4 regions of the Pseudoalteromonas sp. McH1-42 genome follow, and region 4 is predicted to be linked to each of the others. Evidence: predicted binding sites of a transcription regulator. Region 4 holds the regulator's gene; each other region holds the start of a gene.

Evidence for each region. Region 4 encodes sigma-54, which starts transcription at its own class of promoters, with help from an activator protein. Its sites were predicted from a motif close to GTTGGCACGNNNNTNGNNT; they were not measured.
Region 1: MHN31_RS19170 (LPP20 family lipoprotein) is a predicted target of sigma-54. The motif match lies at 5,803-5,821, and genes of this name have one in related genera.
Region 2: MHN31_RS07185 (DUF4097 family beta strand repeat-containing protein) is a predicted target of sigma-54. The motif match lies at 4,978-4,996, and genes of this name have one in related genera.
Region 3: MHN31_RS14355 (DUF2726 domain-containing protein) is a predicted target of sigma-54. The motif match lies at 4,618-4,636, and genes of this name have one in related genera.

What each region holds. Positions count from the first base shown of each region.
Region 1 is NZ_JAKRFU010000023.1:23,538-30,833, forward strand. It holds gene MHN31_RS24420 (AraC family transcriptional regulator) at 1-155, opposite strand, end outside; gene MHN31_RS19130 (hypothetical protein) at 353-604, opposite strand; gene MHN31_RS19135 (protein-glutamate O-methyltransferase CheR) at 799-1,632, opposite strand; gene MHN31_RS19140 (chemotaxis protein CheV) at 1,650-2,582, opposite strand; gene flgA (flagellar basal body P-ring formation chaperone FlgA) at 2,722-3,435, shown strand; gene flgM (flagellar biosynthesis anti-sigma factor FlgM) at 3,507-3,830, shown strand; gene MHN31_RS19155 (flagellar protein FlgN) at 3,838-4,266, shown strand; gene MHN31_RS19160 (hypothetical protein) at 4,290-4,631, opposite strand; gene MHN31_RS19165 (ImmA/IrrE family metallo-endopeptidase) at 4,631-5,122, opposite strand; gene MHN31_RS19170 (LPP20 family lipoprotein) at 5,254-5,748, opposite strand; gene MHN31_RS19175 (flagellar assembly protein T N-terminal domain-containing protein) at 5,883-7,073, shown strand; tRNA gene MHN31_RS19180 (tRNA-Arg) at 7,205-7,279, opposite strand.
Region 2 is NZ_JAKRFU010000007.1:57,881-65,176, reverse strand. It holds gene MHN31_RS07215 (M3 family metallopeptidase) at 1-1,096, shown strand, start outside; gene MHN31_RS07210 (response regulator) at 1,161-1,538, opposite strand; gene MHN31_RS07205 (GNAT family N-acetyltransferase) at 1,799-2,269, opposite strand; gene MHN31_RS24380 (GNAT family N-acetyltransferase) at 2,910-3,803, shown strand; gene MHN31_RS07190 (MBL fold metallo-hydrolase) at 3,995-4,780, opposite strand; gene MHN31_RS07185 (DUF4097 family beta strand repeat-containing protein) at 5,039-6,067, shown strand; gene MHN31_RS07180 (SDR family oxidoreductase) at 6,175-6,954, shown strand; gene MHN31_RS07175 (AraC family transcriptional regulator) at 6,954-7,296, shown strand, end outside.
Region 3 is NZ_JAKRFU010000014.1:101,367-108,662, reverse strand. It holds gene MHN31_RS14375 (peptidoglycan DD-metalloendopeptidase family protein) at 1-783, opposite strand, end outside; gene tyrS (tyrosine--tRNA ligase) at 946-2,145, shown strand; gene MHN31_RS14365 (cobalamin biosynthesis protein) at 2,202-3,152, opposite strand; gene mtnN (5'-methylthioadenosine/S-adenosylhomocysteine nucleosidase) at 3,154-3,861, opposite strand; gene MHN31_RS14355 (DUF2726 domain-containing protein) at 3,989-4,579, opposite strand; gene folE2 (GTP cyclohydrolase FolE2) at 4,724-5,644, opposite strand; gene arcB (aerobic respiration two-component sensor histidine kinase ArcB) at 5,916-7,296, shown strand, end outside.
Region 4 is NZ_JAKRFU010000010.1:196,796-204,091, forward strand. It holds gene MHN31_RS10655 (KpsF/GutQ family sugar-phosphate isomerase) at 1-132, shown strand, start outside; gene kdsC (3-deoxy-manno-octulosonate-8-phosphatase KdsC) at 133-684, shown strand; gene lptC (LPS export ABC transporter periplasmic protein LptC) at 681-1,235, shown strand; gene lptA (lipopolysaccharide transport periplasmic protein LptA) at 1,225-1,764, shown strand; gene lptB (LPS export ABC transporter ATP-binding protein) at 1,761-2,486, shown strand; gene MHN31_RS10680 (RNA polymerase factor sigma-54) at 2,531-4,039, shown strand; gene hpf (ribosome hibernation promoting factor) at 4,065-4,352, shown strand; gene MHN31_RS10690 (PTS sugar transporter subunit IIA) at 4,355-4,810, shown strand; gene rapZ (RNase adapter RapZ) at 4,823-5,668, shown strand; gene MHN31_RS10700 (HPr family phosphocarrier protein) at 5,665-5,943, shown strand; gene mgtE (magnesium transporter) at 6,123-7,296, shown strand, end outside.

The DNA.
Region 1 (7,296 bases), on a different contig from region 4:
GAGTAGGTCAATGGCATACTATGAAACAAGAGTTCAAACACACCTTGAGGAAAAAATGAGACGGAACCAGACACACGACGAACCCAAAAAGGCTCCAAAAAAGGAGATAACCAACCGGGTGGCAAGCATTCTTTATAATCTGACTGGTCCATCATTTTACTGCATCAATACATTCTTGTTGTCTGCTATCTTAATAGACGAAAGCGCCTGCATACCAGCCTGTTTTTTTATAGATGGCACTTAAGGCGGCAGCATACCCTCAGACACGCGCCCATTTAGTTATCAATAGCAGGTCAATGTGAAGTGAATATTCTCAAAGAAACCACAAAATATTTTACGGGTTGTCTGGTCACTACTTAAACCACACTTTACCACCAATCATTTTAAATGCAGGGGTGCCACGGACCAATGTGTCCCGGGCAAACTCAGTGCCGCAACCTGGGCACTGCCCTCCTTGCTCGGTATAATCCGTCACAATCCGCTCTTTAAAACACTTAACCAGCGCGCCTTTTCCACCTTTTCGGTATTTATACAGCGGTGCTTTACATTTGGCACAGAAAATATCGACTGTTTTAGTAGGGCCTTTCTTGTTTGGCTTAGCCATAGTTCAGAGTTCATAGAGGCAATACATCATGTACTAAAGTATATCTGCTTTAATCTCAGCAAGACAGCTGGCAAGCGTGCCGATGATGTCAACTTTAGTAGTCTATTGGCTGTCGTAGGATCGTTTGGGTTTGGGCAGATTCAGAGGAAGGTGACAGAAATAAGCAGGCCGCTCTGAGCGACCTGCCGAAAGTGCTACGATTTTTTCTGATAGATGATGCCGGGATTGCAACGCAGCATATCAAAGTCGTTATTAAGACCGGCCATAGATTCAGATGCACCCAGGAACAAATACCCATTCGGGTTAAGTGCCTGAGCAAACTGGCTGATGATCTTCGCTTTTACATCTGGCGAAAAATAGATGAGTACATTACGACAAAAAATTACGTCAAACTTACCCAGTAAGGCATAGGAATCAAGCAAATTTAAATGCCTGAAGTTAACCATGCGGCGAATTGGCTCATTGACTTTGGCCATACCATTGCCACTGTCTGCAAAAAACTTTTTCTTGCGTTCCGGTGACAGGCCACGTGCCAGTGCCAATGCGTCATATTCTGCATTCTTACACATATCCAGCATGGTGTTTGAGATATCAGTACCAACAATCTGCACACCCATTTTGAGCGCGCCGGGATTGGAGGTCTGATATTCATTGGCAGACATGGCTATTGAATAAGGCTCCTGCCCGGACGAACTCGCCGCAGACCAAATTTTAACAGGACGACGCAGGTCCTTAAATTCAGGAAAGATCTTGGTCTTGAGCAGTTCAAAAGGGTATTGATCGCGGAACCACAAAGTTTCGTTGGTCGTCATCGCATCCACGACGGCGGCACGCAATTGCCGCTCATGCGGGCTGAGCGTTTTGCTTACCAAAGCTGACAGAGAGTCAACGCTAAAACGAGACATCAGAGGCGCCAGTCTGCTTTTCACTAAATACAGTTTATTGTCGCCCAGTACAATCCCACACTGTTGTTCTAAAAAAGTGCGAAACTGATCATACTCGCTTTGTTCTAAGTGTTTATTTTCCAAAGTATTACCGCCACTAATTAATCGCAATGAACCCATTTTTTCACGGCTGTTGCCAATTCATCGGGGTTAAATTTAGCAATAAAGTCGTCAGCACCGACCTTTTCGATCATTGCGTGGTTAAATACGCCACTCAATGAAGTATGTAAAATAACATGCAAAGGCGCCAGCTTAGGATCCGCTTTTATCTCGGCGGTGAGGGTATAACCATCCATTTCAGGCATTTCAACGTCTGATATCAGCAAGCCTACACGCTCAGTGACGTCATTCTGACAGTCCATCTCCGCAATCTCTTTTAACCGGATCAGGGCTTCTTTACCATTTTTGGCCAGCTCAGTCTGAACCCCCAAAGGTTCTAATGCCCGTTTAACCTGATTACGTGCAACCGCAGAATCATCGGCAATAAAGACGATACGCTCACCAAGGTCACGTTGCATTTCCCCATCAGCGACAATTTCCTGACTGACCTCGGTATTGATCGGACAGATCTCATTCAGGATCTTCTCTACATCCAGTATCTCTACCAATTCATTTTCGATTTCAGTCACTGCCGTCAGATAGGAGTAACGACCCGCACCGGAAGGCGGTGGCATTATTTTTTCCCAGTTCATATTCACGATTCGTTCAACCGCACCGACCAAAAAGCCCTGCACCGAACGGTTGTATTCAGCGATGATAATGAAGCAGTCTTTGATATTCTCAATAGGTGGTCCGCCGACAGCCAACGACATGTCAATCACGGAAATGGTTTGCCCCCGGATGTGCGCAACGCCGCGAATAAAAGCATTGGACTTAGGCATTGCCGTTAGGGGTGGACATTGTAGTACTTCTCTTACTTTGAATACATTGATCCCAAAGCGTTGACGCCCTCTGAGGCGAAATAGTAAAAGTTCAAGTCGGTTTTGACCCACCAACTGCGTTCGTTGGTTTACTGAGTCCAAAATACCTGCCATGTCATTCTCCTGCTATAAAACTGCTTATCGGAACAATGTTTGCTTGTACTCTACCATTCAAAGTCGCCCTTGAAGCGGTGAGGCAAATCACGCAAAATCTTTATACCTTGTTTCACCCCATAAGCATAGTCGAAACATCATGAGTTTGTTAAAAATTACATTATCCGCTTATTTCTTTCCCATAGTGGCATATTTTTTAGCCACGTCATTTGCTTATGGTCAAACCTATGAGTCAAAAGACATTGAAAAATTGGCAATAGACTTTATCTCGGCGCAGCTCCCAACGCCAACTCAGGCAGAAGAGCAACAACATGTGTCGGCACTGCCACTGGATACACGCATCCCTGAACGTCAATGCCTGCGTCCACTGCAAGTCGGCAGTAAGTCTAGCCCGCCATTTAACCGCCAGGTCACGGTCATGGTGCGCTGTGACGACCTCGAGTCCTGGGTTCAGTTTGTTCATGTAAAAATCGAAACACTGTTACCTGTCCTAGTGAGTACCCGAATGCTAGACAAAGGGGTGCTATTAACTGCAGAGGATGTAACAATCGAGATGCGACCCAAGCACTTTGTTCGGGCTGCCAATATTGACGATATAGCTTTGCTTATTGGCAGTAAAACCAAACGCCGCATCCAACAGGGCAAACCGATTAGCATGTTTCAGATTTGCATGATTTGCAAGGGAGATAACGTGACAATCCTCGCCAGTGATGGCACACTTATGATTAAAACCAGTGGTATTGCCTTGCAGGATGGGAACTTAGGAGAACAAATCCGAGTCAAAAATGCAAGGTCAGGAAAAACGGTGCTTGCACGGGTGAAAGATGTTGATTCAGTAGCAGTCAAAATCTGATTTTTTTGCTAAAGTAAGCGTACGGCTTGCCGATATAAAGGCTGAAGCAATTTAACTAACGGGTCATCATCATGGTAAACAACATTAACGGTCAAAATCAGCCGAACAATGTTGCAACAAATGCAAAGCAACAACGTGCTGAATTACAAAGAAATGAAGCAAGTAATACCGCTGCTAAACCGCAAGCACAGGTAAAAGCGGCTGCCGACTCAGTGAGTCTGACGCCACAAGCACAACAACTCAAGGGGCTGCAAGAAAAAGCGCAACAAGCACCTTCTTTCGACAGCAAAAAAGTCGATGAGCTGAAAAAAGCCATTGCCGAAGGCAAATATCAGGTAGATGGTGAAAAGTTGGCTAAAAATATTGCTGCCTTTGAGTTCGATTTATTTGGATAGAGTATAAGTGGACGATCAAACGGCACTGTGTGCCCACCAGCTAACAGCGCAAATTAATCTTCTGGAAGCTCTGACCCAGCTTCTGGATGATGAGTTGGAGGCGCTAGCTTCTCGCAACGGTGACAACCTGAAGGAAATCGCACGCACTAAGCTCACGACCTTAAACCAGCTTCAAAAGCTAGACAAAGATCTGTCCAAATATCCGCAAAGCACGTTTAGCCATGACGAAATAGTCCCCTTAACCGATCAGGTTAAAGAGTTATTATATCACTGTAAGAAACAGAATGACGTAAACGCACAAGCGGCACATCAGGCACAACTCACCGTGCGTGAACTTAAAGATATTTTGATTGGCGCGCCCACCTCAATGACCTATGGTCAGGATGGCAGTGTTGTCTCTAACATGGGTGAGCTGGTTAAAAACCTCAAAGCCTGATCCGTTAGGTCAGGTTGATCAGGTTATGCTTTTGTGGGAAACAAATTTTTGGTGATCACCAGGATCACGCCAAATACTTCGGCCAGAGTCCCTGCCATATATAAGTTAAGCGTCCACTCCTCAAAGTGCAATTTATCCATACCAACCAGCACCAGTACCAAATTCATAATGAATAACTGAACAACTAGAATACCGATAAACCACCAGGCGTATTTCTGCTTCAGGCCACGGTCTGACTCTGCATCTTTGACCTTTTGAACCTGCATGGGGTCCACATTGGTAAACTTATTTTCTTTAAAGTTATGCTTAATTTGTGCAGCAAGTGATGAGTGCTCTGCCTTTTGCGCTTCCCTGCTTTGTGTCATTACAACAGCTCCAGCGCATTGAGCTTATATTTGAGTGCCTCAACAGAAACACCAAAGTGAATGGCCATCTCAAAATGGGCGACTTTCTTACGATGCAGTCTTTTCACTTCTTCATTGGGCATCAACAAATTTGCCGCAAACTGATTAGCAAACACTTCTTCTTCGTCTTCGCCAGTTGACGCACTCGGTCCTCTGAGGTCGATGTATTCGTATTCTTTATCTATGTTGTCAGATTCGATGCGAGAAATATAATGACCCAGCTCATGGGCACAGCTAAACCGCTTACGATTTAAATGGTCGTCCTGATGCAGCACGATAACAGGATCGACGCCGGCTTCTTTGATCAACGCCCCGGACACTTTATCCGGCAACGCCATCTCAACAACTTCCAGCCCTAGTGACTTACAGATAGTAACAGGATCAACCGGAAACTGGCTGTCACACCATAAACGACTAAGCACTTTTTGAGCTTCATTTCTCGGGTCCAGCACCGACAAACCTCCTATTGACCTGACCATTCACCCCAGTCACGCTGAGGTAGTGTGTATATTTAAGCAGTATAAATTGAAGGCACACTGAAAGCAAAGGACATAATTTGCCGGTTTTATTGACTAAGCTGCGCTTAGTAATACGTTACCCGTTCCACCTTGCGTGGCTTAACCTCACCAATATACAAATCGTAAACACGCTTCATATCCAGCTCCAGCTCAGTGGTGTAAATATCCCCGACCGCATAGCTCTTCATGACCTTAGCACCACGAATAAGACCCTGCACCTGGCTGCGTAGACCATCATTTTGCGCCACAGCCCCCTGTACCGTTGTACTGGCACTTAATCTGTGGCCATATACCTGTTCAGCCAACTCACGGTAAGCTTCCAGTTTGGATACCTTAATAGCCATCAGCATTTTTTCGCTCTCACTACTACCTGGCTGTGAACTCAAAGGAGCATAGCCAACGGCCTTGAGAACCGGGTAAGAGTTGGGTTTCACATAGCTGTATTCAACATGTTTATCTATGATAGAGCTACATCCTGCCAGCCCCAGTACCGTTGCAACAGCACAGGACTTGAGCAGGCCGACTACCCGTTGATGCCAAAGCGCTCTAAACTGATTCATAGGGGTAACTCCTCTGTGTGGCCCATCGGCCATATCATCAAGTAAGCAATCTGTATGCACAAACCTTGCCAACACCATTGGCACGGGACTTGCTCAGATAGAACAGAGATTTGCAATCAGTTCGGTAATAAGTCATGAAATTGTCGCGTATTATGAGTGTGTTACTGGCTACCGCCAGTTTTGGGGCCAGCGCAGAGTGGTTTGAAGTCACAGGTTATGCCAATGCCCACACCGAAGATATGGCCGAAGCACGACAAGAAGCCGTGCAGGACGCCATTACGCAGGCGCTGATCTTCTCCGGTGCGACCGTATCCAGTGTCCAGACACTGGCTGACGGAGTGTTAACACAAGATCAGATCAAGATTAAAAGTCATGGCGAGATCCAGCAGATCAACCTGGTATCTGAGCAAAAACAAGATGGTATCGTCAGTGTAACGTTGCACTTAGATATTTTCCCCAAGCTGGAACAATGCACTCAGGCCGCTGTTGCAAAGCAAATAACCATCACGCAAAGCCAGCTCATTCAGCCACATCAGGCACGCCTGGGTCAAATTTTTGACATTGCCAAGGCCACCAGTGAACGACTGTATCATACCCTGGCACAACGCAAACTGACGGTGAAGCCCATTCCTTATCTGGATCATGCGATCAACGCCCGGCCCTTTTTCACTCAACGGTTTGAATATGATGAACAACTGATCGACTCTTTGACCACGTTAAGCAATAGTCAGTATGTGTTGATGAGTCAGATCACAGACGTCGCTGCCGGGGAACAAATGAATGATGATTACGCATTCTGGCAGGATGAGGAATACGTGCGCAGCTTTAAAATCGATTTTGTCGCATTCGATGCCCTTACCCGGGATAAAGTGTGGCAAAAGCACTATGCCGTCAGTGGCGTCTGGCCTTACGAAAAGACCAAGATTGTTGACGTCTATAGCGACACCTTTTGGCGTACCAATTATGCCAAACAGATCCAGAGCGTTTTTAACAGCGTGGCACAGGATCTGGACTCAGCCCTGTCCTGTTTGCCCAGCAGAGGCAAAATTTTACATCGCGAGCAGGGCAAGCTGGTCATCAATCTGGGCAGCAACCATGGTATTGAGATCGGCCAATTGCTGACGATCTCTCATCGTCGGGATATGCAAAGCGCAACCAACCAGTTTTTTGCACAAAGTATCAAAACACTCAATCAAGTCCGTGTCACTCAGGTGAATGCTCAAAATGCGATCGCCGAAAACATTTCAAAGCGCCCGCTGAATAATATTCAGATCAATGATTTGGTGGAAGTCATGGTACAAAAACAGGAAGACTTTGCGCTGTAAGCGCGATACTCAGATAGAACACACAGTGAGGGTTAATAACCCACCGATAATTTGGATTACCTATCCCATTTAAAGCCGTTTCTACTGAAGTGTGATTGCTATATCAGAGTTGATTTATAAAAGAAAAACGCTGGCGGCCCCTGCAGGAATCGAACCTGCAACTATCCCTTAGGAGGGGACTGTTATATCCATTTAACTAAGGGGCCGTGTCGCTGCGAAAAAT
Region 2 (7,296 bases), on a different contig from region 4:
AGATAAGGAAGGCGCCAACATTAAGATTGAACCTTGGGATTACCGCTTTTACTCTGAAAAAGTGCGCAAAGCCAAGTACGACCTGGACTCTAACGAAGTTAAACAATACCTTCAGCTGGACAAACTACGTGACGCTATGTTCTACGTCGCGGGCCGCCTGTTTAACTTCGAATTTACCGAAGTGCCAGAAGGGTCAGTACCTGTCTTCCATGAAGACGTACGTGTATGGGAAGTCACCGATAAAACCAGCGGTGAGCATATTGGCTTATGGTACTTAGACCCATTCGCTCGTCAGGGCAAGCGCTCAGGTGCATGGGCAACCTCATACCGCGGCCACACCACCTTTGATGGCAAAACCAACGTACTGAGCTCAAACAACTCAAACTTCGTCAAAGCACCAGCAGGGCAGGCTAGCCTGATCTCCTGGAACGATGCTGTGACCTATTTCCATGAGTTCGGACATGCGCTGCATTCTCTGTCTTCTAAAGTAAAATACCCTGGCTCTAACTCGGGCGTACGTGACTACACTGAATTCCAGTCGCAGCTACTGGAACGTTGGCTGGTCACCGATGAAGTCATTGATCGTTTCCTGGTTCACCATGAAACGGGTAAGCCAATGCCGAAAACACTGGTGAATAAAATCAAGCAAGCAGCCAACTTCAATCAGGGCTTCGCCACCACTGAATACCTGGCATCAGCCATTATGGATATGAAGTTCCACACCACAGATCCAGCTCAGATTGGCGATCCGGTTGAATTTGAAAAATCTCAACTGGCTGCCATTGGTATGCCATCAGAGATTGTCATGCGTCACCGCACCACACACTTTGGTCATGTTTTCTCAGGTGAAGGCTATTCAGCCGGCTACTACGGCTACCTGTGGGCCGAAGTGCTGACATCAGATGCAGCACAGGCATTTGCCAGCGCACCAGGTGGCTTTTATGACGAAGAAGTCGCTGATCGTCTGGTGAACTACCTGTTCTCTGTACGTAACGCAATGGACCCGGCAGAGGCGTACCGCAAGTTCCGTGGTCGTGATGCGGCGGTAGAAGCCCTAATGTTAGATCGCGGCTTCCCGGTTAATGCAGACAAGTAACCGTAAAACCAAAAAAGCCCTGTTATAACAGGGCTTTTTCTTTACAAACGGCGTTTTTAAAGCGCTACTCAATGATCTCAAGTAAGTGCAGCTTTTTAAATTGCTTTTCCAATGTTGCCATACTGAATGGCTTAATAATAAACCCATCCACTTTTTCTAGTAACACCTGCTGTACCCGCTCTCGACCGTTTTCACAGGTCACCATCACAAGTTTGAGATTTTTTAGTGCTGGTCTGGTACGAATTTCGTGAAGTAAGGCCAGTCCATCTATGTGTGGCATATTCAGGTCGGAAATCACTAACTGGTAGGGTTTTGCCTCGAGCAACTCCAGTGCTCGTTTGCCATCTGTCGCTTCATCTATGTCTGTAAAACCAAGCCGACGGAGCATACCTATCATCACATGCCGCATTGACGCCATATCATCAACAACCAGTATTTTCACCTGTCTCTCCTTAATATTAATACCAATTTCACTTAATACGAGTTCATTTTGACGAAGCAAATATGACGCTAACGGCGTTAAAAATTTCTCATTTAGAACAACTAAATAGCAAAATTTTTGCCTGGTTATCGACCCTATTTTCTCGCCTCAAAATAGAACGCTTAATTAAGCAAATTGGTATAACTTCACCGATAATAAGAATAAAAATTAGACCAAGATATCAGCAAAGTCGACTTTACTCGTAAGGATCAGGAAAATTCCTAGTTTGACTCTTTATTTAGTGACAAAGACATAAACACACTGAGCGGATTATCGCGGTACAGACCGAAGCGTTCACAACGGTCAAAACCAAGGCTTTCATACAGGTTAATTGCCTGTTCCTGCTTCACACCAGTTTCAAGGCGGATCAGTGGAATTTGTGCATCGCCTGCGTAATGCAATAAGATTTGCATGATACGCTTAGACAACCCTTTGCCCCGGTACTGAGGTTTAACATACAAACGTTTTATTTCACCGTATAAGGTTTTATCGAATTGTTTAACGATGGCGCCACATGCCACTATGCCTTCTTCGTTTCGTAGCCCCACAGCACGTACATTGGGTTGATTGAGCTCTTCCAGTGCCAAAGACTGATCACTGGCAATGGGGTAGAGGGTATTCATCAGGCGGTCAATTTCTGCAAATAGTTCTCTAACACTTGGATCATCTGGTTTTAAATCAACTAGTTGCATAATTTTCCTTTCAACTGACAGTTACTTTCCGGGCCCAGCCAGACCTCATTTACACGACACGTAATCAGGTTAAGCGTAATGACTGGTGCGACAAAATAAAAGGGTATTTTAACGTACTTTGCGGGAAATATAACTAAATATATTCAGATTATATGGTAAGGAAACATGTTGCAGCATGTGATTAACGTAGGATGCGGGACCTTGTCACATCTGTCGGATCAATAGCCATTCATACCCTCCATGGCATCTTACCATTCAGGCTAGCCAAAGTGTGATAGCAAGCAACAATATGGTGGCAATCGTTGTGAAAAGCAGTGAGCACTGATTCTGGCCAGTACGGTCTGATTGTGAAAACAACATAAACAACTCTCCTATGCTTCTTCCCAACCTAAAAACCACAAAAGTATTAATAAAGGAAGATGCACTACAACCAAAAGTAGTAACATTGATAGCAAAAAATTACCCAAAACACCAGAAAATAGTGCAAATATTATCCTAAAAACTAGGCCAATTGTCCGACACATATATACAATTCCTTATAATGCAAGGACTTAAACCAACCCACTCACTTGTATGAAAAAAACACAAAAAGGTTGGGTTTACGCCAATTCGGACCTATATAAGGAAAAAAGGAGATGCCATGATCACATTAAAAGCAACCAGTAAAGACAATTACAGTGATGTATTTACGCTACAATTATTGCCTGAAGACCTGAGTTTTATCGCATCGCCAGCCGAAGCCCTGGCCGAATCAGCGTTTTTTCCATACTACCGAAACCAGCTGATCTACCATCATCAAACACTGGTCGGGTTTATACAGTATCACCCTATGGAACCAGAGGGCACAAAACATGAATATACCATCACACAGCTGACAATAGACAAGCGCTTCCGTCGTCAGGGATTTGCCAGGCAAGCCCTGAAAAAGTTACTCACACAGCTCAGAGCCAAGTCTGATTGTCAGATAATTTCTGCCGTCTATGTGGAAGGCAATGAACGCATGCGCAGTTTGCTCAGTGACATGTCTTTTGAATTTAAAGGCCGCTGGACCGACACCGCTTATCTGATGGAGTGGCATCGTGAAGCGCCTCTCCCAAAGGTATACCTAAGCACTGTGTGGCAAGAAAATTTCGAACAATTGGGTGACCTTGCGCTACATGAACCACAACAGCCGTTGGTGGCCCCCAACGAATGGACTTTACTGGAAGCTGCCCATAATCCGGGGTATGAAGTACGTGCAATCAACTATCAGGATAAACAAGTCGGGCTACTGATGTGGGTTCCTGAAAAACCGCACCGCATTTCAATTTGGCGTCTGATGATTGATAAAGCTTATCAACAGCAGGGCATAGGCAGACAAGCGCTAAAAGCGGCGCTGGAGGAGATCCGGAGCCAGCCAGAGGTGACAGAAATCGCCATCTGTTATGTACCGGACAATCCGGTCGCCAAAGATTTTTATGGCAGTTTTGGCTTTGCAGAAACGGGCTTCGATGAAGAGGAAGAAGAGATGCTCGCCGAGATCAGATTATACTAAGTTGCTTAATTAAGTGTTCTATTTTGAGGCGAGAAAAGAGTGTCGATAACCAGGCTAAAATATATGAATCTATGGCTAAGGTATAAGGTTCTAAATGAGAAATTTTTAACGCCGTTAGCGTCAATGCGCTCCTTCAAATTGAACTGGTAATATGTGAAACTGGTAATATCATCACAACACTGTAAAGGGGCTTAACACAAGGGAATGGGTTGCTGTGGTTTAGCGTAACGAATGCCGGCATCATCAAACGCCTGCACATCCTCTTGTGAATGATAATGGTATACACACAATCTGTTCAAAATAGCTGGGGGATACTCTCGTAACAAATCGTCCAACCCGGCATGACTGGGATTACCAGACGCCACACAATCATGAAAAATGATTTCTCCCTGAGTCACGTGATGGATCAGTAGCTCGGGAATTGGGCGGGTATCGCCACTATAAAAAAACCGCCCAGGAAGATGCAAAGAGAACGCACTGCCAGGCGCCTGATGGCGAACCGGATAGCAGTTCAGCCGAAGCTGTTGATGGAAAAAGTGTTCACCAACCGGGTGCAGCTCAAACGTATGCCAGATATCTTCGCGTAGCTCAGCCAATCCAGTGTAGGCCAACATCGCACACAAAGATTGAATAAGCTGAACTGGTACATATAAACGTACTTTTTGCCCGCTCAATGCCGCCTTAAAATACAGCTGTTCCAGGCCGCCAATATGATCGTAGTGCAGATGAGTGATAAATACGGCCTGAGGTAAAGAGTGGCAGCCAAACGCGCGTTTGAATCGCGCCAGGGTGTCGTGGCCACAATCAATGAGTAACCAGGGGGTGTCTTCACAACAAATCACACATGCAGCATTACCAAGCTCTGCCGCACTGGCCGCACCAACACCCAAAAAGAGCGCACAATCTGGCACTGACACCTGTGAGTGTGTGCGATGCGGTTTATCTTGTGTTGGCCGGGCCACTATCGAATCTAACATCGGTCTGCTCGTCAATATTCGCCACTCGGTACACACCCAATACTAGATGCAATAATTGACATTCCCGTGACAAGGCCATGCTTAGCAAATAGATAGATACACCAACATTTGGTTAATTTCACTAAATCAAGCCACTATATGTCCAACCAAATGAACGTCAAAAACACATAATACATTGATATATAATAACTAACATTCTTGGCATCTGTTTTGCTTTGTTCATGGCATATGAAAAAAATAACAAATTGGAATTGCGCCATGATCAAAAAACTTTCTCCCTTATTCGCAGCACTCGCACTCAGTGGTTGTGTGATTCATATTGATGGCCACAGTAAAACAGTGGCAGACGTGGAGCTGCACAAAACCCTGACGCTGGACGCCACAAATTTGAACAGCCTGATGGCAGATACCAGTTCAGGCTCACTGGATATCATCGGTGACGACACCCTCTCACAAATAGAAGTTGATGCAAAAATACTGACAGACAAAGATCACAGTTATCAGCTTACGCTTGAGCAGGACGGCAACAACGCACGACTGATCGCAAAACAAAATGCCCGGGTTGGTATCGTCTGGTACAGCGGTAATAGCCCCAGAATTGATCTGACTGTCCGCGTACCTAATAGCCTTGCATTGGACATTGACGATAGCTCAGGCGACATTGCTATCTCAGGCATGACCGGAGACATCGAACTGGAAGACGGCTCGGGCGACATCAGCATCAATGGCGCAGCAAATGTTAAAATTGATGACGGCTCAGGGCAAATGCTTATCCGTGGCGTCAGTGGCATGCTGGATATCGAAGATGGCTCAGGCGACATTACCATTCAGGGCGGCAGCCAGCTGAAACTCGATGACGCGTCGGGCCAGGTATACATTACCGACGTGCGTGGTGATCTGGATATTGAGGACGGCTCCGGCGATATCCAAATCATTGGCGGACGTTCGCTTACCCTGGACGATGAATCAGGCAACATCAGTCTGACCGATATGAGCGGTGACCTGACCATTGTAGATGGCTCCGGAAACCTTGAGATCCGCGGCGGTAATTCGCTTGATTTACGCGACGACTCAGGATTTGTGCGGGTTCAGGACTTACAGGGTAATGCCAAGGTCAATGATGGCAGTGGCAATCTGGTGCTACAAAACATCAAAGGCCATGTCACCATCGACGATGATTCCGGCGACATTGAAGTCATTCAGGCAGGTGGCCTTACCATCACAGGTGATTCCTCCGGCGGTCAGCGCATCGAAAAGGTCCGTGGCGAAGTCAATATTCGAGATTAACCCCCTATAACGGCACCTTTTGCAAGCAAAGTGTCACCTTTTGCCAGTGTATTATGTGAGTTCAGCTTCTACAATGAGCGCATAACTTCTGGTAATAAGGTGACCTCATGACTTACGCAAACACAGCCCTGATCACAGGCGCATCTTCTGGTATTGGTTTAGAACTAGCGCGCTTACACGCCCAGCAGGGCGGTGACCTAGTTCTGGTCGCCCGCTCTGAAAACAAGCTCAATGCCCTGAAAAAAGAGCTGGAACAAACCCATGGTGTCAACGCTTGCGTGATCACGGCTGATCTCACCGACCCGACGTCAGCGCAAGCAATCTACAACGAAACAAAACGCCAGGATATCGAAATTGATATCCTGATCAACAACGCCGGATTTGGGGGCCATGGCTTTTTTCATGAACGCGATTTACAGGCTGATCTGGACATGATCCAAGTCAATATCAGTAGCCTGACCGCACTCACACATCTCTTCGTACAGGATATGACAGCCCGCAAACATGGTAAAATCCTGAACGTCTCGTCCACCGTCTCCTTGCTTCCGGGGCCATTGCAGGCAACTTACTACGCAACCAAAGCGTTTGTGACTTCTTTTTCTCAGGCACTGGCAGAAGAACTAGGCGATCATGGGATCAGTGTGACGGCGCTATGCCCGGGTCCGGTTGCCACCGAGTTTGCCAAAACCGGTAATCTGGAAGAGCTTGCAGTCTTTAAACAAGGAAAAAGTCCACAATCAGTCGCCAAATGTGGTTATCAGGCCATGCAAAAAGGTAAACTCTTGGCCTTTAATGACCCTATGTTAAACTTTATGCTCAACTGGATAGTGCCTCTGCTACCTCGCCGACTGGTACTTGCATTGTCACGCCGCACAATGGAAAAATAATGAAGCGAACAGCAAAATTTACCCTGTCACCACATTGCCTGATCTTATTTAAAGATCTCAACCTGGATCAGGCGCTGCTGTTAAAACAGGCAAAGCTACCAGCCGACCTGTGGCACAGCTTGCCTACCTCAGTGACAGCAGCCCAGTATTTTGACCTGTGGCATGCGATGGAAGCGCAGCTTGGTGAAACATTGCCGCTGAAGTTAGCGCAGCATCTAAATGTGGAAGCCTTCGACCCAGCCATTTTTGCCTGTCTGTGCAGCGCCAATCTGAGTGCAGCCATGCACCGTCTTAGCAGCTACAAGCCCCTGATCGGGCCGCTGACCCTGGACGTACACGAAG
Region 3 (7,296 bases), on a different contig from region 4:
TGCGGTATAGCGCTCACCCTGATTAATGAATTCAGCAGCGATGATTTTGCCAGTGCCGATTTCCTCACCATCCACAAAATGTGATTCGTAGATAAGAGAAAACTGATCACCTTTGCGAATATCGTTGGCAAAGTCGACATCCCAACCAAAGATGTGCGCAAAGTTCATGATCTGACGTTCAGATAAGCCTGCGGTGATACCGGCCGTCCAAAAGCTGGACTTGATCTCGCCCCCGGCTGACTTTTCGACAGTCTCTATTTCTTTGCTTTCGATCCGCGTGGCATAACTGCCTTCCTCATTACGGCTGACAAGTAGTGTATCTGTTTTTGATAGCACATATTTCAGCTGTAACAACTCACCTTGTTCATTACTGGCAAAGCTCAGCACTTCGCCTGGATGGATTTTGGTAAGTTTTCGTGTTTCGGCATTGGTATTGACGAGCTTATGCAGCGTTTGTGCTGAAAAGCCGGCGCGTTTAAAAATCACTGCCAGGCTGTCGCCATTACGGACCTGGTGGTCAACGAAATCGTATTGTGGGGCTTCGGGAGCAAGCGGCTGTTCAATGATATCGGGCGCTTCACTGAGCTCAGTCAGTTGAGGCTGTGGCTCTTCGACATTCAAAGGAAGCTCATAGCGCTTGCCGACTTCGAGCGCGTCTTTGTCGTGATCTCGGGAGGCTGTTGCCTTCTCAGACGGAATGAGTGCAATAGCGACCATTGCTGACAGCAAGCCCAGGATCAGCAACTTGTGTTTTTTTGGGAGTTTGTGCACTGCATGTACCATAACGTGCCTTTTCCGCTGTCAAGAATTATTGCAAATAATAGTGCAGCATATACGTAATAATGCGCAAATACCAGTCTTTTATACATTTAAACTACCCCAAATATAAGCTAAAATCGGGCGATTAACTGATTAAATTGTTGGAGTGAGGTTGGCGTGACAACTGTGGACATAGATACGGCATTGGCAGAGATAAAGCGCGGTGCTGAAGAAATTCTGATTGAAGAAGATTTAAAAGAAAGGCTGAAGTCAGGTAAAAAGTTGCGGATCAAAGCGGGTTTCGATCCAACAGCCCCGGATTTGCACTTGGGCCATACGGTCCTTATCAACAAGCTAAAAACTTTCCAAGACTTAGGGCATGAGGTTATTTTCCTGATCGGTGATTTCACAGGCATGATTGGCGACCCTACGGGTAAAAATGTCACTCGTAAACCGCTAACTCGTGAAGATGTACTGGCTAATGCTGAAACCTATAAAGAGCAAGTATTTAAGATCCTGGATCCGGCTAAAACCACTGTAGCGTTCAATTCTGAATGGATGGAAAAATTAGGCAGTGCGGGCATGATTAAGCTTGCAGCGCGTCAAACGGTTGCGCGTATGCTTGAACGTGATGATTTCAAAAAGCGTTATGCGGGTGGCCAGTCAATTGCTATTCATGAATTCCTTTACCCGCTGGTACAGGGGTGGGATTCAGTGGCGCTGGAAGCGGATGTTGAACTCGGTGGTACCGATCAGCGCTTTAACCTGTTAATGGGCAGGGAGTTACAAAAAGAAGAAGGTCAGAAGCCACAAACCGTGCTGATGATGCCATTGCTGGAAGGCACCGATGGCGTGCAGAAGATGTCTAAGTCACTGGGTAACTATATTGGTATCACAGATGCGCCAAACGATATGTTTGGTAAAGTGATGTCGATTTCTGACGAACTGATGTGGCGCTACTACGAGTTGCTAAGCGCTAAGTCACTGGAAGAGATTGCGGGCCTCAAAGAAGAAGTGGCTGGTGGTCGTAATCCACGAGACATTAAGATTGATTTTGCGAAAGAGATGATCGCACGTTTCCACAGCGAAGCAGATGCTGAAGCTGCACATCAGGATTTCATTAAGCGTTTCCAGAAAAATGCCCTGCCTGATGATATTCCAGAGGTAACCATCACCATTGCTGAGCCTGCGACTTTCATTACTAATGTGTTAAAAGAAGCTGGCTTGGTTGCCAGCACCTCAGAAGCGATGCGTATGATTAAACAAGGCGCGGTTAAGCTCAATGGTGAAGAGAAAGTCACCGATTCTAAGCTGAGCGTTGAGAAAGGCTCGACAGCGATATACCAGGTAGGTAAACGCAAGTTCGCCAAAATCACTGTTGAATAATCGACTGAGTTAACGAAGTGAACTCAAAGTAAGGGCGGCCATTTGGTTCGCCCTTTTTAATGGGTGAGAATATTGATGGTTAACCAGCACAGGCATAGGGCACAAAGGAAAAACCAGCGCATGGTTGCCAACAACTTGAGCATCAGGCTTATGATCTCCGGTTCTGGCGGTCTGTCGCTGCCAATGCGCATATTGTCAAATCGCTGCTGCTGATAAAAGCGTGGCCCGGCGAGCTGGGTATTGAGGCTGGCTGCAAACAAAGCCAGGATCCAACCTGAACTGGCTGGGCGGTAGAACTGACCATAATGTTTTAGGTAGTGCAGTGTTTTCCCCAGGTTTTGTGTCAGCGCCATCATTAAAACGAACAGCCTGACGGGCAACCACTCGAGAATCGTCAGGCTCAGTTGCAGCGGTTTAATAAATGCTGTGTCTGGACGCATCTTGCTGCGCCAGGCGTGATCGCAGAGCAACATCAACTTATAGCTCAATGCCAGCAGAGGGCCACCAATCAGATAAAACACCATGACCAGATAGAAATGCCGCATGCCACGTAATGCCAGGCTGTCCAGGCATGCTTTGCATATGCCCATCAAAGACAGTTTCTCCACATCCCGCTTTACCATAGCGCCAAGTAACTGGCGTGCAGCCGCTTTTTGTTGTTGTTTGAGTAAAATCGCAATCCGCTTGGCACGCCGTTCGTGTTGAATATCCAGACAGAAAAATAATACCAGGCCACCAAGCCATTGAGGATAGAATGACAAATAGCCCAGAGCGGCCAAAATGAGCAAGATGATCAGCATTGGCAGGATAAATGCCATACTGCCGGATAGCAGTTGATAGCTATTTGGTGCCTTAGGACGGTAAACTTTTTGAGCCAGATTAGTAAACAACAGCGTCATGACGACATTGGGGTGATACAGGCTGGAGGTTCTGAATCCTATCGCGCTGAGTGTTGCCAGTAAGAAAATCAGCAAGCCCGTGTGGGCTTGCAAATGTTCAGTTAACACCTTACAGCGAAACCTGATCCAGCTTTGCCAACAGGGCAGTAACCAGCTTCGAAGAGTTTACAGAGGCAACTTCCAGGTAGGCGTCAAATGATTGCGGCGATTCTTTGCCGGCGATGTCTGACAGCGAGCGGATCACGACAAATGGGGTGTGTAACACATGACAGGCTTGAGCAATTGCGGCGCCTTCCATTTCAACCGCCAGCATGTGTGGGAAGTCCTGGCGCGTCTTGTCAATACGGACTGGATCACACATGAATGAATCACCGGTACAGATTTGGCCTACTTTTGTCTGAATGTCTGTCAGTTCACCGACACTTTGCTGAGCGGCTTCAACCAGAGCTGAGTGTGCGCTAAAGCCTGCTGGCATTTGTGGTACCTGACCCAGTTCATAGCCAAATGCAGTGACGTCAACATCATGATGTCTTACTTCTGACGAGATCACGACATCGCCGACGTTCAGCTCAGGATCAAAGCCGCCGGCTGAACCTGTATTAATCACACAGTCAGGGCTGTAGTTGTCGATTAGCAGCGTCGTTGCCACTGTCGCGGCCACTTTGCCAATACCAGACTGAACCAGAGTTACCTCATGTCCACCTAGTTCACCGTGATAAAAGGTGAAACCGCCTTTAGTTGCGGTTTGTGTATTGTTCATTGCGTCACGCAGGATTGTGACTTCCTGTTCCATCGCGCCAATAATACCTACTTTCATAATCTTCTCTTATTTTTTAACCGTGTTGCTCATTATATATCAAAACTGGTGTTAGAAAATATGATGTTAGGCAGGTTAAAACGTTTTGCTGTCAGCCCTGAGTTGGGCCGACAGTGAGTGTGGCAGGCTAAATTTCTGCCAGTTGGGTTGCCGCGGCTTTGGCCTGAGACGGTGAAAGTACCGCAGGTTTGTAATTGCGATTGCGAGGCTTGCCCTGTGGCTCTGGTTTCTTGCCTAGTTTAAACAGGATGGCAGCCCGCACTTCAGCACTTTTGTAACCACTTTTTACCTTCATGCGAATATGTGGGATCCCGGCTGACTCCAGCGCACCGCTGACGAACCAGTCTTTTTGTGCTTTGTGGCCGTTTTTATTGGCGTTGTTTACCAGATCAACGGCAGCGACAATATTGAGCGTTTCTTTATCAACCAGCACATAATCGAGCTGCTTATTTTGCGCTTTGGTGATGGCAGCCCGGCGTGCCTTTTTGGATAATCCAGGTTTACACTCGATAATTTCAATCAGCTTAACTCTGCTGACAATCTTAAACTTGTCACCTACTGAACGCTCTAATAGCTGTAAAAAGGAGGCTTCGACTGTTGTGAATACAGACTCTTTTCGATTAAACGGATAGGGGTTACCGCCGTTATCCGTATATTTTGAAATAACAATGGAAGCAATAACGACCAGCGCCAGAATAGATAATAATGTTAGTTCCATAAATCACTCCACGACAACAATTTGACTTGCAGATTATTAAGCAAAGAGTGTGCCTAAAGTGATTTTTCTGAATGCTGAAGAATTAAAAACGCTCGGCGGTTTGGGATGGCCGAGCGGATAAGGAAAGCACAGTGCTTGACTGGATCAAGCGCGGTAGCCGTCTTTCAGGCCTTTTACTGCATATGCAACGGCATCGTGTGCATGCAAAGATTCGTAGTGGTTTATCTTTATATAGTAGTCTGGGTAGTTTTCAGCTTCAAACAAGGCTTTGAGTTTTCTGGCGGCGTCTTCACAGAACATCAGGTTCTGACCGTTAAGGCGGGCAAACTCTTGCTCATCTTCACGTTTAACCGCTGCCTGTACAGGCGTTTTTAGTTCATCTTCTACCATGTTTACCAGACCCAAGATGTCAAACTCCTGACAATGCTCATCCAGTTTGACCTTGATATTCGTTACAGAGCGTTGTGAGTGCGGTGTTGCCAGGATGCCTTCAGTGGTGCCTAACCAGGCATGAACACTGGCATGATCAAGTGGCTGATCGGTAAACTTTTCTTCAAAGGCATTTTGGATCAGCTGACGGGCAAGGGCTGCAGAGCAAGGGCAAGTTGATGAGTAAGTAACATCAACGGCTAATTCCAGATTAAACTGGCCGTTTGCCAGGTTAGCAGTGATCACAACAGGATAGTTTTTCCAGCCTTGCTTACCACTTAATAAGGAGGCACGGCGCAGCGGTAGTTCGAAGTGAAACGTCACTTTGGCGCTGTGGCTCAGCCCTTCATGACTGGTAATAAAGCTATCCAGTACTGAGCGAATCGTCGCGGGTGTCAGTGTCTGTTCACAGGACAGCGAGTCGAGTGCCAAAAATAACCGTGACATATGGATACCTTTCGCATCCTCCCTGTCCAGGCTGACAAACGCATCCGCTTTGGCTGTTACGGGCGTATCATTCAAGCCTTTACTTGATAACAGTAAAGGTAGCTCGATATTTCCCATTCCGACCCAGTCTAGCTTGCCTTCTTGTAAGGCGTCTGCAGAATGTGCAATGTCAGGCATTGAAGTTGGCATTTGAACTCTCTTAATCACGACTATCAGGGTTGGGCATGTTACACCAAAATGTCACAACTTGCCGAGCCCGCAAGAAAAATTCTGGTAAAAAAATCGCCCAAGTGTGCAAAATTTCGTACGCTGATGTCGACTTTCTACACATCCACAAAAGGCACTGAATACGGGCGCTACAGAGGTTATTTTAGTTTGTGCAATGTCGCCTGCGACCTTTGGTCACTCGCTTCTGTGTTTTGGTCAGGTATAATGTAGGGGTTAACTAGGTGATTTTATTATGCTTGACTCTTCATTTGGGACCTGGGCCCGAATTTTATCGAATTTGATTAAAAACTACGGAGACCGCTGGGCTGGGGTTGTGGCCTATGCTTTCGTACTGGTTGTGTCTCTGGTTTTAGCGTGTATGTTTTACTACGTGGCGCTCGGTGAAGTCACACTGGTCAATGTGCTGTCGGTGGTGTTATTTGCCGCATTAACCTCTCCATTACTGCTTTCTGTTGCTATCTATGCAATGCGTCAGCTGGATGCGTCGAAAGAGTATCTTGAATCCGCCACACAACAAGAAAAACTGCTCAACCAGACACTCAAAGACAACATTAACCGGCTCAATAACGAAATTGACGAGCGGAAAATGGCGCTGCATGCAAAGCACCGGGCAATCGCAGAATTGCGTAAAGAAATCTCGGAGCGGCGCAAAGCTGAGCAAGAGCTGGCTCAGCAGAGTATGTTACTGCGTAGTATCGTCGATTCCTCTCCTGACTTATTCTATTACCGTGATGAGCGGGGCGTATTTGCGGGTTGCAACAAGAAGTTTGAACAAGTCATTGGCAAAACTAGCGAACAACTGATCGGCCACACGGTACAGGAAGTGTTTGGTGAACAGGATGTTCCGAGGGTACTGCAAACTGATGAACAAGTGATTGAGACCCAGCAATCGATTAATGTTGACGTAGAATACCCGGTCGCCAATGAAAACTGCTGGTTTGAGATGCGTAAACTGCCCTTCATTAATGATGATGGGGAATATATCGGGCTGCTGGCGTTCGGTCGTGATATTACCAGTCGTAAAGAAGCGGAGCAGGCACTGGAAACGGCCTATAAAGATAAAGGGAAATTTATTGCCACGTTGAGTCACGAATTACGCACACCGCTCAACGGCATTGTCGGTCTGACACGCATGTTATTGGACACTGAACTGACAAAACAACAAAAAAGCTGGTGCAATACCGTTTTCTCCAGTGCTGAAACTTTAGGTAATATCTTCAATGACATTATCGATTTGGATAAGATAGACAGAGAGCAGCTGGATATTGCCACAGACAGCATTAATGTGTCGGACTTTATCAATGATGTTGTCAACTTTGCAGGCCTGATAGCGGAACAAAAAGCCCTTGAGTTCAATATCAAGCGTTCAGGTATGTTGGATATCTATGCGCTGTTAGATCCAACTCGTTTGCGTCAGGTGTTGTGGAACCTGATCAACAATGCTGTGAAGTTTACTCACCGAGGTGGCGTTACTCTGGAGTGTCGTCGCGAAAACCGTGCTGATGGCCCCTGGTTGTCGATCAGTGTCATCGATACAGGTGTGGGGATCCCTTCTGATCAACAAGATCGCATTTTCGACATGTATTACAAAGCACCCGATGCCAGTGGTAATA
Region 4 (7,296 bases):
GATATGTTGGCTGCTGAAGCATTACATATCATGGAGAAAAAACGCATCAATGGCCTGATTGTCATTGATGAGCAAAATTGTCCAATCGGCGCGTTAAATATGCAAGATTTGCTGCGAGCAGGAGTATTATAAATGCTGTTTTCCGATCTATATCAACCCATCGATGATACTGTTGTACAAAAAGCGCAGGCGATTAAACTGCTGATCTGCGACATCGATGGGGTATTCTCTGATGGCCGCATATATCTGGGCAATCAGGGCGAAGAGTTAAAAGCATTTAATACCAAAGATGGTTTCGGCATAAAAGCCCTGATCAATGGCGGCGTTGAAGTGGCAGTAATCACGGGGCGTCATTCACACATTGTTCAGCAGCGCATGACTAGCCTCAACGTTAAGTACATCTATCAGGGTATGGAAGACAAGTTGCAAGGCTACGCTGAGTTGAAAGACAAATTGCAGCTGGCAGATCACGAGATTGCCTATATCGGCGATGATGCACCAGACTTACCTGTGATGCTCAAAGTCGGTCTGTCTGTGGCCGTGCAAGACGCTCACCCTATGGTAGTTCGTGCAGCTGATTACAGAACTTTGTTACCCGGCGGGTTTGGTGCGGTTCGGGAGCTGACTGACTTACTGCTGCTCTGTCAGGGCAAATCATTGGGTTATGAAGGCAGTAGCGTATGACCGTACTTCGCGCCTTATTGCTCGTTGTATTCAGCCTCACCATGTTATGGCTGTGGTATCCCTATTTAACGCAATCGGGACAGGTCGCACCGCGATCAGAAGAAGTGCTGGCTAAACCCGATTATGTCGCCATCGATCTGAAGCAAACCAATTACGCAGAAAATGGGCAGCTCAGCTATCAAATTACGGCAGATAGAATGGAACTCTATCAGGAGCTAGGGTTTAGCCACTTTACCGCGCCGATTTTTACATTGCACAACGACCAACAAAACTGGCAACTCAAGGCCAATGAAGCCACCTTATATGGCAACAATACGCTGATTTTGGAAGGTGAAGTGCAGGCAACAAATCTGACGGCTGATGCCATGATAAAGCACATCAACGCCGATCATGTGCAAGTCGATATTAATGAAAAGCACATGCGCTCTGAACACCCAGTAGAAATTACCGGGCCAAACTTAACGATTTCAGGTAAAGGCTTAGTGGCCGATCTCAATACCGAAATCATTGAACTCATCAACCACACTGAAACAATTTATTATGAGCAATAAATTAACCTGTTCCTTGATCTTACTGTGCACTTTGAGTGCCTTTCATCCTGCAGCTTATGCAGAAAATACAGCTGCTGATCAGGTGATTATCAGTTCTGGCACTCAGCTGGCCCAGTTGCAAACCAATATTGGCGTATTCGAGGAAAACGTCGAAATCATTCACGGTGACCGGAAAATTCTGGCCGATCGTCTCGAGGTGCACCGTCGGGAAGAACTGGGTAAAAACAAGCAGCTGCTGGTTGCAACAGGCAGCCCAGCCGTATTTCAAGAGCGTCAGACGGATGGCTCTTTACTCAAGGCAACCGCCAAAGAAGTGCGCTATGACGTCGCAAACCGCATGCTCACCATAAAAGGCGGTGCAGAGATCAGTCAGGCAGGGCAAAAAATTAGCGCGCAAACCATCGTTTATGATATGGAAAAGAAGCTGATCAGCGCACAGCGCGGGGAGCAAGAACAAAACCGTGTGAGAACCATTCTGTTACCTGAAAAAGAGAACCCCCAGCAACCAAAAGAGAAGGGTAATCCGTGAGTAAATTAACCGCCACCGCACTGGCCAAAAGCTATAAGGGCAGACAGGTTGTTAAAAACGTTGAGTTAAGCGTTGAAGCTGGCAGTATTGTTGGCCTCCTTGGCCCAAATGGCGCAGGTAAAACCACCACTTTTTATATGATTGTCGGCCTGGTGCCCAGTGATAAGGGCAGCATACATATTGACGAACAAGACATTACCTTATTGCCAATGCATAGCCGAGCAAGACTTGGGATTGGTTACCTGCCACAAGAGTCCTCTATTTTTCGCAAGCTGACCGTCTATCAGAACCTGATGGCCATTTTAGAAACTCGTAAAGAGCTGAACAAAGAACAACGAGAAGTCATCCTCAATGAGCTGTTAGATGAGTTTAATATCCAGCATATTCGCGATAGCCAGGGTATGGCACTATCGGGCGGTGAACGACGCCGGGTAGAAATTGCCCGCGCCCTTGCGGCAGATCCAAAATTTATCTTATTAGATGAGCCTTTCGCTGGTGTTGATCCTATTTCAGTGTTAGATATAAAGAAAATTATAGAACACCTGAAAAACCGTGGGATAGGCGTACTGATCACTGACCACAACGTGCGTGAAACGCTGGACGTCTGTGAGAAAGCTTATATAGTGTCACATGGTGAACTGATAGCAGCAGGCACCCCGGAGCATGTTCTGGCCGATCAAACCGTGCGGGATGTCTACCTAGGTGAGCAATTCAGGCTATAGTTATAAAATTAGAAGTAAATAACAAAAAGGATTGTTAGAGATACATGAGGCAATCGCTACAGCTGCGCATGGGGCAGCAACTGACAATGACACCACAACTGCAACAGGCTATTCGTCTGTTACAGTTGAGTACGCTAGATCTCCAACAAGAAATCCAAGAAGCGCTTGATAGCAACCCTTTGTTGGAAGTGGAAGAAGGTGAGTCTGAATCACAAGATAATGAAACTCAGTCCAAGTCGGATTCCGATTTGGAGCAACCTACAACGAGTGACAACGACAGCTATGAAGAGGCGGCTGTCAGCGACTACGAACAAGACAGCGATGCTGCACTAAACAAAGACACCGTCAGCGACGATTTGGCAATGGACGTAACCTGGGATGAGTACATCAGTGCCGCACCGGCAAGCAGTTCAGGCCCAATGCCGGAAGACGAAACCATTTACCAGGGTAAAACGACTGAGACATTGCAAGAATACCTGATGTGGCAGTTGGAACTGACGCCTTTTAGTCCAACAGACAGAGCCATCGCCCTTGCAATTGTAGAAGCGGTTGATGACGCAGGCCTGTTGACCATCAGCTGCGAAGACATCGTCGAAAGCATGAATCAGGACAACGATGACGAGCTGATCGAGCAGGATGAAGTAGAGGCCGTACTGAAACGGATCCAACTATTTGACCCCGTTGGGATTGCTGCACGCAGCCTGCAAGAATGCCTGTGCATTCAGCTCAACCAGTTTGACCCAAATACCCCCTGGCTTGCACAGACCAAAGAAATTCTGACTGAGCACATAGATCTGTTAGCCAGCCGGGATTACCGCACTTTGATGAAAAAAACCAAACTCAAAGAAGCGGATCTGAAAGAAGTAATGACCCTGATCCACGGCCTAAACCCGAAACCTGCCGCCAGCATAGTGCAAGAAGAAGCAGACTATGTGATCCCGGATGTGTCGGTTAAAAAAGTGAAAGGGCGCTGGGTTGTTGAACTCAACCCCGATTCAATGCCAAAAATTAGAGTGAATGACCACTACGCTGCGATGTCCCGTTCAGTCAAGTCCAGCACAGATAGTCAGTTTATTCGTTCACACTTGCAAGAGGCAAAATGGTTCATCAAGAGCCTGGAAAGCCGCAATGAAACTTTATTAAAAGTTACTAATTGCATTGTGCAGCAACAACAGGCATTCTTTGAACATGGCCCCGAGGCAATGAAGCCGATGGTACTGAATGATGTGGCCGAAATGGTCGACATGCATGAGTCCACGATTTCACGTGTAACAACTCAAAAGTATATGCACACGCCACGCGGTATCTATGAGTTGAAGTATTTCTTCTCAAGCCATGTCAGCACTGAAAACGGAGGAGAATGCTCTTCGACTGCAATCAGAGCATTGATCAAAAAGCTAATTGCCGCAGAAAATACAGCTAAACCTTTGAGTGACAGCAAGATTGCGGACGTATTGGCAGATCAAGGGATCAAAGTGGCTAGACGTACAATTGCCAAATACCGAGAGTCTTTGGCTATCCCACCGTCCAATCAGCGTAAAAGCCTGATTTAGACGTAACTACAGAAGGAAAATGCTTATGCAACTAAATTTAACTGGTCGACATGTAGAAATCACCGATTCGTTAAGAGACTATGTAACAAACAAGTTTGCGAAGCTAGAAAGGCACTTTGATCACATCAATAATGTGCATGTTATCCTAGATGTCGAAAAGCTCATCCAAAAAGCAGAAGCCACATTACATGTGAACGGGGGAGAAATCTTTGCCTCAACCGAACACCGGGATATGTATGCCGCAATAGACGGACTTATCGATAAGCTTGACCGCCAGGTGATCAAGCACAAAGAGAAGCTAACTCGACATTAATCATGAAACTAAGCTCATTGATTTCACAGGACTGCAGCAAAGCTGCGGTCCTTTTTAATAGTAAGAAACGTATTTTAGAGTACATCAGTGAGTTGGCTCAAAGCCAGCTTCCAGACAGTAATGCCCATGACATCCTTGATGCGCTATTGAGCCGCGAAAAACTCGGTAGTACGGGGATCGGAAAAGGGATAGCCCTGCCACATGGCCGCATGGCAGGCATAGATAAAGTGGTGGCTATGCTGCTTGTTAATCAGCAAGGCATTGCCTTTGATGCCATTGACAATCAACCCGTCGACATTTTTGTGGCACTCATCGTACCCGAGGGAGAAAATCAACAACATTTGCAGACCTTGGCAACGATCGCTGATAAACTTAAAAACAAGGTGTTTTGTAAACGTATCAGACAAGCTCACAATGATCAGGAGTTATTCGCGATAATTGAAGAGTTTGACAACTAACGGAGAGTTTCTGTGCAGTTAATTATTGTCAGTGGTCGTTCTGGCTCAGGAAAATCGGTCGCCCTTCGCGTGCTGGAAGACTTGGGTTATTACTGCGCCGATAATATCCCAGTCAACTTGCTGCCTGCATTGGTGCGCAGTGTGTCAGACAGCTATGATAAAATTGCCGTGAGCGTTGACGTACGTAACCTGCCAAAAGATCAGCAAGAACTCGACGATATTTTGGAATACCTCCCCGGATTTGCAGAACCCAACATATTCTATCTGGACAGTGAAGATCAGATCTTAATCCGTCGCTTTTCAGAAACACGCCGCCTGCACCCGCTGTCATTGGCTGATCTGTCGCTGGACAAAGCAATTAAAAAAGAAAAAGAGCTGCTTGACCCGCTTATCCGCCGCGCCAATATCACCATTGATACCACGGACATGAGTATCCACCAGCTGGCAGAGCGTATCCGGGAAAAGATCCTCGGTAAAAAGGACAAACAATTAATCATCACCTTTGAGTCCTTTGGCTTTAAGCATGGTATTCCGAAAGAAGCCGACTACGTGTTTGATGCCCGCTTTTTACCAAACCCACACTGGGAACCAGACCTTAAACCGTTAACCGGTTTAGATAAACCTGTTATTGATTACCTGTCTAGCCACAGCTTAGTGCAAAAATTTACCTGGCAGATCCAGACCTTTGTGCAAACCTGGTTGCCCCATCTGGAACGCAATAACCGCAGCTACCTGACCATTTCAATTGGCTGTACTGGTGGACAACACCGTTCCGTATATCTTGCCCAAACGTTAGGTGAGCGTTTTGCCCGCACCCACAACAATGTGAAGATCCATCACCGCGAACAAGAAAAATGACACAACGCTTTGAAGATACCTTTCTGATCCAGAATAAGCTGGGGCTACACGCTCGTGCAGCCAGTGTGCTGGCAGAACTCTCCACTCAGTTCGATGCCAACATCACGCTGTTTCAGGGCAGTAAAGAAGCAGAGGGTGACAGTGTACTGGCTTTATTGCTACTTGAAAGTAGTCAGGGCAAAGAAGTCAAAGTCGTCTGCGAAGGGCCAGATGCCGAACGCGCTTTACATGCCATTGGCAATCTCATTGCAGATAAATTTAACGAATCAGAGTAACTCCTCTTCACTTTTCTCCGATCAGACAGACACAAAACTGCCGCTTCATGACGGCTTTCTTCGCTTTTTTTAGATATACCAATTGATATTAAAACAGCTATAATTATCATAAGCCTATAATCAATGCGCTATATACTCGTTGACAAGCCTACTTGTCGACTATCCAACCTGGGATGCCTATGCCTGAAGCTTTTGAACAAGACTACACACTGGAGCTATTGCAGCAAGTTACGAATGCCCTTAACAGTGGTCAGTTTGTTCAAGTCAGGCGAACCTTAGCCGAAATTCCACCCTGCGACACCGCGCTATTGCTGGAGTCCTCCCCACATAAAATCAGAACCCTGCTTTGGCAATTGGTTGACCCGGATATACAGGGTGACGTGCTTGAAGAGCTGTCTGAAGATGTGAGACTCAGCATCATTGCCAAAATGGAGCCAGAGCTGATCGCTGCGGCGACAGAAGACATGGATGATGATGATCTCGGTGAAGTCCTGAGAAGCTTGCCAGATCCCGTCTATCAGGACGTTATCGGTGCCATGGACTCGCAAGACAGAGCCCGAGCAACCCAGGCACTGTCTTATGTCGAGCACTCCGCAGGCGCATTGATGAACACAGATACAGTGACGATCCGCCCGGATGTGTCACTGGATGTCGTGTTACGTTATCTACGCCTCAAAGGGGAGCTCCCTGATGGCACCGATGACCTGTACGTAGTAGACAAAGACAATTGCTTTTTGGGCTCCCTGCCAATCAGTGTGCTTTTAACCAGCCAGCCTGACAAACTGGTTAATGAGTTAATGAATGAAGAACGTGAAACTATTCCCATTTCAATGGACGAAAGCGATGTCGCCCAGCTGTTTGAACGTCATAATTGGATCTCAGCACCAGTAGTAGACGACAACGCACATTTGCTGGGGCGTATCACCATCGATGACATCGTTGATGTTATCCGAGAGGACGCCGAACACAGCCTCATGAGTATGGCTGGTCTCGACGATGAAGAAGATACCTTTGCGCCGGTCTGGAAAAGTAGCCGTCGCCGTTCAATCTGGCTGGGGATCAACCTGCTTACTGCACTGATGGCCGCTTTCGTTGCCAGCTTTTTCGAAGGCACCTTAGATATTTTACCGATCCTCGCAGTATTGAATGGCATAGTCCCCAGCATGGGTGGTGTGGCTGGCAGTCAAACCCTGACTTTGGTGATCCGTGGTATTGCTCTGGGGCACGTTAACGCCACTAACCAGCGCTTCTTACTGGGTAAAGAGCTCGCCATTGGCGCCTTGAATGGGTTACTCTGGTCTTTGCTGATTGCAGGTGTGATTGCCCTGTGGCAATGGGATTTTGTACTCGGGG